DNA from 3 places in the Mesorhizobium sp. B2-4-7 genome. Region 3 is predicted to be linked to each of the others. Evidence: riboswitches for the same ligand, from Rfam matches in the RefSeq annotation. Region 3 holds a riboswitch; each other region holds the start of a gene.

Region 1 (3,474 bases), on a different contig from region 3:
GCCAACCGCGCCAGCCTGCGCACCAGCGCGCTCATATTGGCCGGGCCGCCCTGGCGGAAATAATTGAGCAGCCCGTCCAGTTCCTCGCGCGGCAGCGTCGAGGCTTCGATCAGCCTGATATCCTCGTCGTGGCTTTCACCGGGAAGTAGTGCCAGCTTTATGCCGCGCTCACGGGCAACCACGGCCAACTGGTCGCAGCCGTAGCGCCACCACTCGTAACCGCCGAGAATACGCACCAGAATGACTTTGGCGTGACGGGCGACGCTGTCGATCCAGAGGTCGACGGACATGGGGTGGCGCAGGTCGCGCAGCGCGGCCAGCCGCATCGTGGGCAGCCGATCGGCGTCGCCTTTCCAGGCCGCTGCCAGTCCGGCCAGGTCGCTGTCCGTAAAGGACAGCGCCACCATTTCCGCCGGCGTCTGCCGCAGATCGACCGGCTCGGCGAGATCGTCGAGCGAGGCGGATGTGGTGGTGAGGATGTGCATCGCGGTCGGTGTTGCCTCAGCCGGCGAGGATATGCTCGATCGCCGGGCGGTTCAGCCCCTTGAGGCCGATGACGACCAGGCGCGAGCGGCGGTCGTCGTCAGCCGTCCAGGCGCGGTCATAATAATGATTGACGCGCGGACCGACCGCCTGCAGCAACAGCCGCATCGGCTTGCCGCCGACCTCGACGAAGCCTTTCACCCGCAGCACGTTCTCCTGTTCGGCGGCGGTCGCGACGCGCTTTGCCAGGTCGTCCGGGTTGGCGATCGAGGGGATGTCGACGATGAACGTATCGAAGTCGTCGTGCTCGTGGTCGAAGGCGCCGTCATGATGGGACTTGCGGTTCTCGATGTCGTCCTCGACGGCGAGGCCTAGCCCGAGCAGCACGGACGGATCGACCTTGCCATGAGCCGTCGGCACGACCTTCACGGCGCGGGCGGAGTGTTCGCCAATGATGGCGTTGGCGCGAGCCGAACCTGCGGCATCCATCAGGTCGCTCTTCGACAGGATGATGAGGTCGGCGCAGGCGATCTGGTCCTCGAACACCTCCTCGACGGGGTCGTCGTGGTCCAGTGTCTGGTCCTGCGCGCGTTGCGCCTGCAGGGCGTCCATGTCGTTGGCGACGCGCCCCTCGGCCAATGCCGGACCGTCGACCACGGCGATTACGCCGTCGACTGTCACCCGGCTCTTCACTGTCGGCCACTGGAAGGCCTGGACCAGCGGCTTGGGCAGAGCCAAGCCTGAGGTCTCGATCAGGATGTGGTCGACCTTCGGCGTCAGCGACAGGATCTGGTCGAGCGCCGGGACGAAATCGTCGGCGACGGTGCAGCAGATGCAGCCATTGGCCAGTTCGACGATGTTTTCCTCCGGGCAGGTGTCGATGCCGCAGCCCTTGAGGATCTCGCCGTCGATTCCGATGTCGCCGAATTCGTTGACGATGATGGCGATCCGCTTGCCGCCCGCGTTCTCCAGGAGATGGCGGACCAGCGTGGTCTTGCCGGCACCCAGGAAGCCGGTGACCACGGTACAGGGGACGCGGGAGAGAGTGGCGGCGGAAACTGCGGCGGTCATGATCAGTCCTTCAGCATGTCGAGGGGAGGAATGCGGGCGACGAGGCCGCGCTTGAGGGAATCCGGGCGACCACGCCACGGAATGAGGCCGTTGGTCGAAGCGGCGAAGAGTTTCGCGCCGGTGACGAGATCGGCGCCGCTGGCGATGTTCAGGTCGCCGAAGACATAACTCCAGCAGCCGTCGCGAAGAATCGCCGCACTGAGACGGCGCTTGCAGTTGCCGAGGCATTCGACGGTGCGGACACGGACATTGTCGGCCGTTGCGGCTTGGCGCGTATCTTGAGCCAAAACTTCGCCGGCGCGGGGATGGGCATCGGAACCGGTCTCGTCGCGGCAGGAAGCGCAGATGATAACAGTGACGCCGGCCAAGGCGTCGCTATCGCCAGACAAGTCGCTATCGCCAGACAAAATGTCCGCTGTTTCAGCCGGGAAACTGCTGTCGCGTTCCAAATCGGGCTCCTTGCCCGGAAAACCCGCCGGGCGATCGGATTCTTATGTCTCAGACGGCAGGTCTCCTGGCTCGCGGGTCATCGCCTTCGTGCCGCCTTCCCGGGACCGTCCCAGTGGTTTTCGGCCTTGGCTCGTCGCTTACAGTTGCGGGGACAGCCGCGGATTTGAAATCGAGATTTCGCACCGCATTCCCTCTTGGCTCCTCCCTTTGCCGAGAGGAGACCGTCTGGAATGGATTTAGGCTCTTGCAGGCGGCGGTGTCAACGCGCGTCTACGACACGGCAATGTCGGCGAGCGGCTGCCCAAGGTCGCCGGCGGGCGTAACCTCGATCCGTTCGAGGCCGAGCCAGCCCTGCATCTGCGTCAATTCCTGGAAGAGTTGCGCGGCGGTTTCAGGCGGCGCGCTGGGCTCGGCATAGGCCGCGTGGACGCGTAGCACGCTGGCCGGCCGGTCGGCCTTGAGGTCGACGCGCGCCACGATCCTGTCGCCGAGCAGGAACGGCAGGACGTAATAGCCGTATTGCCGTTTTTCGGCAGGGGTGTAGATTTCTATGCGGTAGTGGAAATCGAACAGCCGCTCCGTGCGCGAGCGCTCGAAAACGACCGGATCGAACGGCGCCAGCAAGGCGCGGGCCTCGATTTTTCGTGGAATACGGGCCTCCTTATGGAGGTAAGCCGGTTTGTTCCAGCCCTCGACACGCACCGGCACCAGCTCGCCTGTTTCAACCAGCTCCTCCAGCCGGCCCTTCATGTCGGCCGGCGACAGGCGGAAATAGTCGCGCAGGTCGCTTGCTGTCGCGACGCCATGAGCGCGGGCGGATATCCGCAGCAATTCCCGATGCGCGTCCTCGGCAGACGGCACCGGCAGATCGAGGATCGCCCGCGGCAGTACGCGCTCGGGCAAATCATAGAAGCGTTCGAAGCCACGGCGGTGCGCGGTGGTGATGCGTCCTGCCCAGAACAGCCATTCGAAGGCATGCTTGGCGTGGCTCCAGCCCCACCAGCCGCCGGATCCTTTCTGGCCTTCGAGCGCGGAAGCGGCGATCGGGCCGCGCTCCGCGACCTCGCGGTAGATCTCTTCTATATAGGCGGCGTGCTCGCGGCCCCATTTGGCGAGACCCAGATACATTTCATCGCCACGCTCGGCGCGCTGCATGCGCCAACGCATCAGGGGATAGGTCTCGACCGGCAGGAAGGAAGCCTCGTGCGCCCAGTATTCGAAAACCGTGCGCTTGCGCGTGACGGCGGCGTTGTCGAGCAAGGCGAACGGGTAGGGACCAAGGCGCGAATAGAGCGGCATGTAGTGAGCGCGCACCACCGCGCTGACGGAATCGATCTGCAGCAGGCCGGTACGCGAGAGCACACGGGCGAAGTGGCGTCGGTCGGGCGTGCCGGCGGGGCGGGGATCAGTGAACCCTTGGGCGGCGAGCGCGATACGCCGGGCCGCGGCGAGCGAGATATTTTCCTTCAT
Region 2 (3,474 bases), on a different contig from region 3:
TTCACGCCCGCCGCGAAATGGTGCTTGGTCAGCCCCATCTCGGTCACCAGGTCGGCCGCCTCGACCAGCGCCGGCTTGGCGTTGCGACCGGTGACGACGACATGCAGGCCCTCGCGGCGCGCTTTCAGCGCGACAACCACCTTGTCCAGATCGAGATACTCGTAGCGCAGCGCGATGTTGAGTTCGTCGAGCACGACGAGACTGATCGACGGATCGGCCATCAGCTCCAGCGCCTTGGCCCAGGCGGCCTCGGCCGCCGCGATGTCGCGCTTCAGATCCTGTGTCTCCCAGGTGAACCCCTCGCCCATCGCGTGCCAGACGACGCGGTCGCCGAAGGCGGCGAAGGCCTCCTTCTCACCCGTATGCCATTTGCCCTTGATGAACTGGACGACGCCGACGCGCTTGCCGTAGCCGAGCATCCGCAGCGCCAGGCCAAAGGCAGCCGTGGTCTTGCCTTTGCCCGGGCCGGTGTTGACGATCAGCAGCCCCTTTTCGACCGTCTTGCTCGCCACCTCGGCGTCTTGGACCGCCTTGCGCTTGGCCATCTTGGCGCGGTGGCGCTCTTCGTCCTTTTCGTCGATGTCGGTCATGTCACTTCACCTTGAGCGGCAGCCCCGCCACCATCAAAAGCACGGTCTCGGCAATCGCCGCGACCTGCTGGTTGAGCCGGCCGGCGGCGTCGCGGAACCGGCGCCCCAGCGCATTGTCGGGCACGATGCCTTGCCCGACCTCGTTGGATACCACGAACCAGGGTCCGCGCGGCCGCGACAGCATGTCAGCCAGCCGCCGACATTCGGCCTCTACATCATGATCGGCCAGCATGTGATTGGTCAGCCAGAGCGTCAGGCAGTCGACAAGCACCGGCTGGTCCTCCGGTAGGGCCTCGAGTGCACCGACAAGGTCTAGCGGTGCATCGATGGTCGTCCAGCCCTCGCCGCGCCGCGACCGGTGCAACGCGATGCGCTGCCGCATCTCGTCGTCATAAGGTTGCGCCGTGGCGATGTAGGCCCATCGCGAAGGCAAGGCGGTCATCAGCGTTTCGGCGTGCGCGCTCTTGCCGGAGCGCGCACCGCCGATGATGAAGGTCAGTCTTCCGCGATCAGGCAAAGCTGTCGCGCAGGCTCGTCGCGCTGCCGGTGAAGCGTCCACGCACCACGCCGACGACAGCGCCCAGCACGAGCCAGAACACCAGGTTCGTCACTGTCACCGCCACCACGAACTGATGGTGCAGGCCTTCCGGGATCGGCGTCTCGAAACTGTCGGGCTGCGGCGCGCCGACGATATGCGGCGCGACGATCAACACCACACCCAGAATCGCCAGCGGCAGTGATTTGCGGAAGGCGATCAGGGCAAGGCCGATCGCCGTCGCCGCCACCGTCGCCGTCCACCAGATCTGGCGTGGCAGAAGCTCGGCGGCAGGCATGGCCGGCAGTTCCGGCGGCAGGCCGAGGCCCGGCGCCAGCGTGAACACGGCAAAGCCGGCCAGTCCCCAGAACACGCCCTGGCGCCAGTTGCCGATGCCGCCGGCGAATTCCGAAACCGCGACCAGGACCAGCGCGAAGCCGATGCCGGTGACGATGTTGGCAAGCACGCTGAAAGCGAAACGCTCGAAGCCGTCGGCCGGCGCCCAGCCTTCCTCTTCAGCCGGAACAGCTTCAGCGGCTGCCGGCGCGGCGGAGCTCATGGCATTGCCCGCCGGGGCGGCAGAGTTCATGGCGTTGTTGTCGGTCGGGGCCGGTGCGGTATGGTCGTGGTGGTGGCCGCCGCCGGCCTGTTCGTAGACTTCCGCCTTCAGGATCAACGGCACGGTGGCATAGGCCTGCATGCAGGCGAGAACGACACCGGCCACGAGCCCTGCGATCGCCGCGATGAACACGACGTTGCGAAACAGGTTCATGATGTCAAATCCCTATCAGTGGCAGGGAAACGCCATCGAGTGGCGATAGTCGTGCGCGGCATTGTGGACCGCGTCGATATGCGAGAAACCGACAAAGCCTACGACGAAAACGCCGAGCAGCGCCGCGAGCGCGAGCTGCAGGAGGCGCGACTGCGAGGAGATGGAGGCGCCGAGGGAGACGGAAGCGGTATTCATGTCTTGTCCTTTCACCCTCCACCCGAGGGCATCGAAGTCAGTTTCCTGTCGCCGGCAGGTCTCCTGGCTCGCGGATCAGCGCCCTTCCCCACCTTCCCGAAGAAAATCTTCAGTGGCATATGGAGAGGACTACCGCACACAGTTGCGGGGGCAGCCACGGCATTGGGCAACAAATCTGCCCGCACCGCATTCCCTCTTGGCTCCAATCGGAACCGACGACGAAGGTGACTATAGGGAAAATCGCCGCATCCGGCAAACCAAATTCCGACGGCGACAAGCGCTTTAGCGCCGTCCGGCCGCTTGCTCCGCTGCAATTGACAATTTCCGTGGCCGGGTGTCGGCTGCCATCCTCACAGGAGGCCAGCCATGCAGCCCGTCCAGAGCCAGCACGCCCCCTATAACGGCCTCACCCGGGCCGAGCCGACATTGCCGTCCTCGGCCTATTGGGATGCGGCGGCCTACCAGCGCGACCTCGACGCCATCTGGTACAGGAACTGGCTGCTCGTCTGCCGTGAAGCTGATCTCGCCCAACCGCTGGCTTTCCGCACCTTCCGTGTCGGCAGCCAGGAGATCGTCGTGCTGCGTGACGATACCGGCGAACTGCGCGCCTTCCACAACACCTGCCGGCATCGCGGCTCGCAGCTTTGCCAGGAACGCGAGGGGCGGCTGAAGGCGCGGCTGATCACCTGCCCCTACCACGCATGGTCCTATTCGCTGCGCGGCGAGCTCGTGCGCGTGCCATCGAAAACGCTGCCCGAAGGTTTCGACAAGGCGGACCATCCGCTCTATCGCGTCGCGCTGTCGGTCTGGCGCGGCTTCGTCTTCGTCAATCTCGCGGAAGATGCCGCCGGCTCGGCGCACTCATCCTTCGACCCGGCCTCCGGCGATCTCGGCAACTGGCCGCTGGAATCGCTGGTATCGGGCCATGTGCTGCGCAAGGTGATGAACTGCAACTGGAAGATCTTCTGGGAAAACTTCAACGAATGCCTGCATTGCCCCGGCGTCCACAAGGACCTGTCGCGGCTGGTGCCGATCTACGGCCGCGGCCTGATGGGCCGGCATGACGACCCCGAATGGACCCGCCATGCCGACAATGACGCGCCGGAATTTTCCGGCGGGCTGCGGGCGGGTGCCGAAACATGGTCACGTGACGGCCAGGCGCATGGGCCGGTCTTTTCGGGCCTGACGCCGGCCGAGCGCGCCGCCGGCCAGACCTACGCCACCAGCCTGCCCTCGATGTTCATCGTCGGCCACGTCGACTATGTCAGGTCCGTACGGCTGGTGCCGCTTGGCCCCGAGCAGACCGAATTGACCGCCGAATGGCTGTTCGCGCCCGACGCGCTCGCCGCCACCGACATCGACAACATCGTCGGATTCGGCAC
Region 3 (3,474 bases):
CGGTACGGTCTCGCGCGCGCTTAACGGGCGCGCCGACGTGAACGCCGAGACACGCCAGCGCGTGCTCGAGGCGGCCCGGAAGCTCAATTATTCACCGAACCACTCGGGCAGGAACCTACGCCGCGGCACCACCCATGCCGTGGCTTTCATGCTGCAGCCGCATCCGGGCGACCAGCAGTATGGCGAGCCGTTCTTCATTCCGTTCCTCACCGGACTGCAAGCGACATTGGCCGAGTGCGGGCTGGACCTGATCATCGTCATGGGCGCGCCGGCGGATTATCAACAGGAGCGGCTGCGCCGCGTCGTCGAGACGCGTCGTGCCGATGCCGTCGTACTGGCCTGGACGCGGCGCGAGGACGATCGCATCGACTATCTGAGCAAGGCCGGCTTTCCCTTCGCGACGCTCGGCCGAAGCCGGTCCGGCGACGACAGCTATCCCTCTCTGGATCTGGATTTCGAGAAGGCGGGCGCCGATGCGGTCGACCGGCTGGTTGCGCGTGGCCACCGCCGCATCGCCGCCATCCGGCCGTCGCTTGACCTGAATTTCGGTTATCTGTTTCTGGAGGGTTATTGCAAGGCGCTGCGGCGGCACCGCATCGAAGTCGATCCCGGCCTGATTGTGGACGGTTTTATCAACGAAGCCGGTGGCTACGCGGTGACACCGCAAGTCATGCGGTCGAAGGATCCGCCGACCGCGATTATCTTCAACAACGACTCGATGGCGCTCGGCGGCTGCAAAGCGCTCGCCGAAATGGGGATCAAGCCCGGGCAGGATGTCGCGGTGATCGTCATCGTCGACACGCCGCTCTGCCGTTATTTCTCGCCGGCGCTGACCGGCTTTCGTCCGAGCCTTGACCCGATGGGGCGGCGGCTCGGCGAAATCCTGCTCGCCTCGCTCCCGGCTTTCGCCGGCGCGAAAGGGCCAGAGATCATTCGCGAGGTCTGGCCGCTGGAACTGGTGGCGCGCGATAGTGATTGACCACACGTTTGTATCGTTATAACAGAACATGCATCGACCTTGCCTCGACGCTGCCTGCATCCTAGGCTGCGACTCGTGATGGTCCCCGCGCCGCAAGGCGAGGGGTGAAAAGGGAACATGGTGAGGCCCGATTTTCGGGTCGAAGCCATGGCTGCCCCCGCAACTGTAAGCGGCGAGCAAAATCCGAGAAGCCACTGGCCGGCAAGGCTGGGAAGGCAGGATGGCGCAACGACCCGCGAGCCAGGAGACCTGCCATCTGCATGGGTTGACCGGACGGGGTGTGCCGGGAGGAGACGCGGGGTTCGGTCTTGTCGACCGGTTCAAGCCAGCTTCCTTCCGTCGCCATTTTTGAAAGTGACGGAAGTTGGACGGCTCCATCGATCGCATTCACTGCATTCCCATGCATCGCATCATCGTGTGCACGCTTTGCCGCGATATCGCCACCGAGGTGAATTCAGGCCAGCGTCCGGCAGGATTGGCAAGCAAGACGCTGGCCCGTATTCCGGCAGGCCCTGCAAGGAATTGCCCATGACCGCGCCGCTTCTCGAGGCCCGCGACCTGGCCGCGGCGGCGGATGGCCTGCATCTGGTGCATCCGGTCAGCCTTTCGGTGGCGGCGGGCGACCGTCTCGCCATCATCGGTCCCAACGGCGCCGGCAAGACGACATTGCTGCGCATGCTGTCGGGCATGCTGCGGCCGAGTTCGGGCGAAGTGAAGCTCACCGGGCGCCTGCTGGACAGGATTTCGACCGCCGAGCGGGCGCTGCACATCGCCGTCGTCGGCCAGACCGATCAACCGGATCCACGGCTGGCGGTGATCGATTATGTCGAGCTCGGCCGGGTTCCGCATACCGGCCGCAGGCACAGGAGCGAGGAACGCGACATTGTCGTCGAGGCGCTGCGTCGGACCGGGCTGTTGCCGCTGCTTGGCCGCACCATCGGCTCGCTGTCGGGCGGCGAGCGCCAGCGCGCCCAGCTTGCCCGCGCCATCGCACAGGAGCCGAAGATCCTGTTCCTCGACGAGCCGACCAACCATCTCGACCCGCGGGCGCGCAGCGAGTTGCTCGAACTGGTTGCAGGCCTCGGCATGACCGTGATCGCGGTGCTGCACGATCTGGCGCTGGTGACGCCTTTCGCCACCAGGGTCGCGGTGATGAGCCATGGCCGGTTGCATGTGCTGGCGCCGCCACGCGAAGCACTCACTCAGCAGCTGATCCGCGAGATCTTCGGTGTCGACGTCTTTAGGTTGCGCCACCCGACGGAGGACCGCGAGCTGACGGTGTTCGAGGTTCCGAACCGTGCCGCGCCATCTTCGTGAGCGCAGATCCAATTCCCGTGCAACGAAGGAGCAACATCCGTGAAACGCCTTGCCGTATCTCTTGCCTTCTCCCTGCTGGCCTCTACGGCCTTCGCCTTTCCGGTGACGGTCGACAGCTGCGGCAAGTCGCTGACCTTCGACGCGCCTCCAAAGCGCGCTGTCATTCACGATCTCAACATGGCCGAGATGGCCTTCGCCCTGAAGCTGCAGCCGTCGATCGTCGGCCTGACCGGCATCACCGGATGGTACAAGGTCGGCCCCGAATTCAAGGCCGAGCAAGGCTCGATCCCGGAACTGGCGCCCAAATATCCGACGCTGGAAAACCTGGTCGCTGTCGAGCCCGACTTCTTCTTCGCCGGTTGGTACTACGGCATGAAGCCGGGCGGCGAGGTGACGCCCGATACGCTGGCGCAACACGGCATCAAGACCCTGGTGCTGACGGAAAGCTGCGTCCATCTCGACAAGAACCGCCCCGCCGCTTCGATGGACCTGCTCTATGGCGATGTCGAGAAGCTGGGCAAGATCTTCGGCAAGGAGGCCGAAGCGGATAAGCTCGTCTCCGGCTGGAAGGCGCAGCTCGCCGAAATCACGGCCAAGGTCGGCGCCCGCAGGGGAACGCGCGTGTTCCTCTATGATTCCGGCGAGGACAAGCCGTTCACATCAGGCAAGTTCGCCATTCCCAACGCCATGATTTCCGCGGCCGGCGGCGACAACATCATGGCCGACATGGACACCAGCTGGGGCAACACGGATTGGGAGACGGTGGCCTCGCGCAATCCGCAATTCCTCATCCTGCTCGACTATCAGGATGGCGGCGGCTACCGGAAGCTGCTCGATTTCCTGAAAGCGCATCCGGCAATGAAGGAGACGGACGCGGTCAGGAACGAACGCTTCGCGGCGCTTCGCTATGCCGAACTGACACCCGGGCCGGCCAATATCGACGCGATCGGCAAGATTGCCAGGGCGATGCATCCGGAAGCGTTTTAACCGGGAACATGACTTTGCGGCACAAGGCATTCCTATTGGCCATGACGGCGGCGGCGTTGGCAATCGCCGCGTTCGCGCTGCTGTCGATCGCCTATGGCTCGACGATGATTCCGTTGGGCGACGTCGTTGCAGCACTTGGCCATGCGATCGGATTGAAGGGGCATGACGTGTCCGGCCCGGTCGGCAGGATC

Evidence for each region. Region 3 has a riboswitch for cobalamin ahead of FJ946_RS01055 (ABC transporter ATP-binding protein). Riboswitches for the same ligand answer to the same signal wherever they lie in the genome.
Region 1: it holds a riboswitch for cobalamin, as region 3 does, so the genes downstream of both, FJ946_RS17930 (DUF1636 family protein) here and FJ946_RS01055 (ABC transporter ATP-binding protein) in region 3, are expected to answer to the same signal.
Region 2: it holds a riboswitch for cobalamin, as region 3 does, so the genes downstream of both, FJ946_RS17755 (CbtB domain-containing protein) here and FJ946_RS01055 (ABC transporter ATP-binding protein) in region 3, are expected to answer to the same signal.

What each region holds. Positions count from the first base shown of each region.
Region 1 covers NZ_VFVH01000006.1:107,516-110,989, reverse strand. The annotation lists gene FJ946_RS17940 (cobaltochelatase subunit CobN) at 1-485, opposite strand, end outside; gene cobW (cobalamin biosynthesis protein CobW) at 502-1,554, opposite strand; gene FJ946_RS17930 (DUF1636 family protein) at 1,557-2,003, opposite strand; cobalamin riboswitch at 2,041-2,245, opposite strand; gene FJ946_RS17925 (winged helix-turn-helix domain-containing protein) at 2,275-3,474, opposite strand.
Region 2 covers NZ_VFVH01000006.1:71,545-75,018, forward strand. The annotation lists gene cobO (cob(I)yrinic acid a,c-diamide adenosyltransferase) at 1-590, opposite strand, end outside; gene cobU (bifunctional adenosylcobinamide kinase/adenosylcobinamide-phosphate guanylyltransferase) at 592-1,107, opposite strand; gene FJ946_RS17750 (CbtA family protein) at 1,100-1,897, opposite strand; gene FJ946_RS17755 (CbtB domain-containing protein) at 1,913-2,092, opposite strand; cobalamin riboswitch at 2,128-2,324, opposite strand; gene FJ946_RS17760 (aromatic ring-hydroxylating dioxygenase subunit alpha) at 2,459-3,474, shown strand, end outside.
Region 3 covers NZ_VFVH01000001.1:214,715-218,188, reverse strand. The annotation lists gene FJ946_RS01060 (LacI family DNA-binding transcriptional regulator) at 1-979, shown strand, start outside; cobalamin riboswitch at 1,042-1,251, shown strand; gene FJ946_RS01055 (ABC transporter ATP-binding protein) at 1,508-2,296, shown strand; gene FJ946_RS01050 (ABC transporter substrate-binding protein) at 2,336-3,283, shown strand; gene FJ946_RS01045 (iron ABC transporter permease) at 3,292-3,474, shown strand, end outside.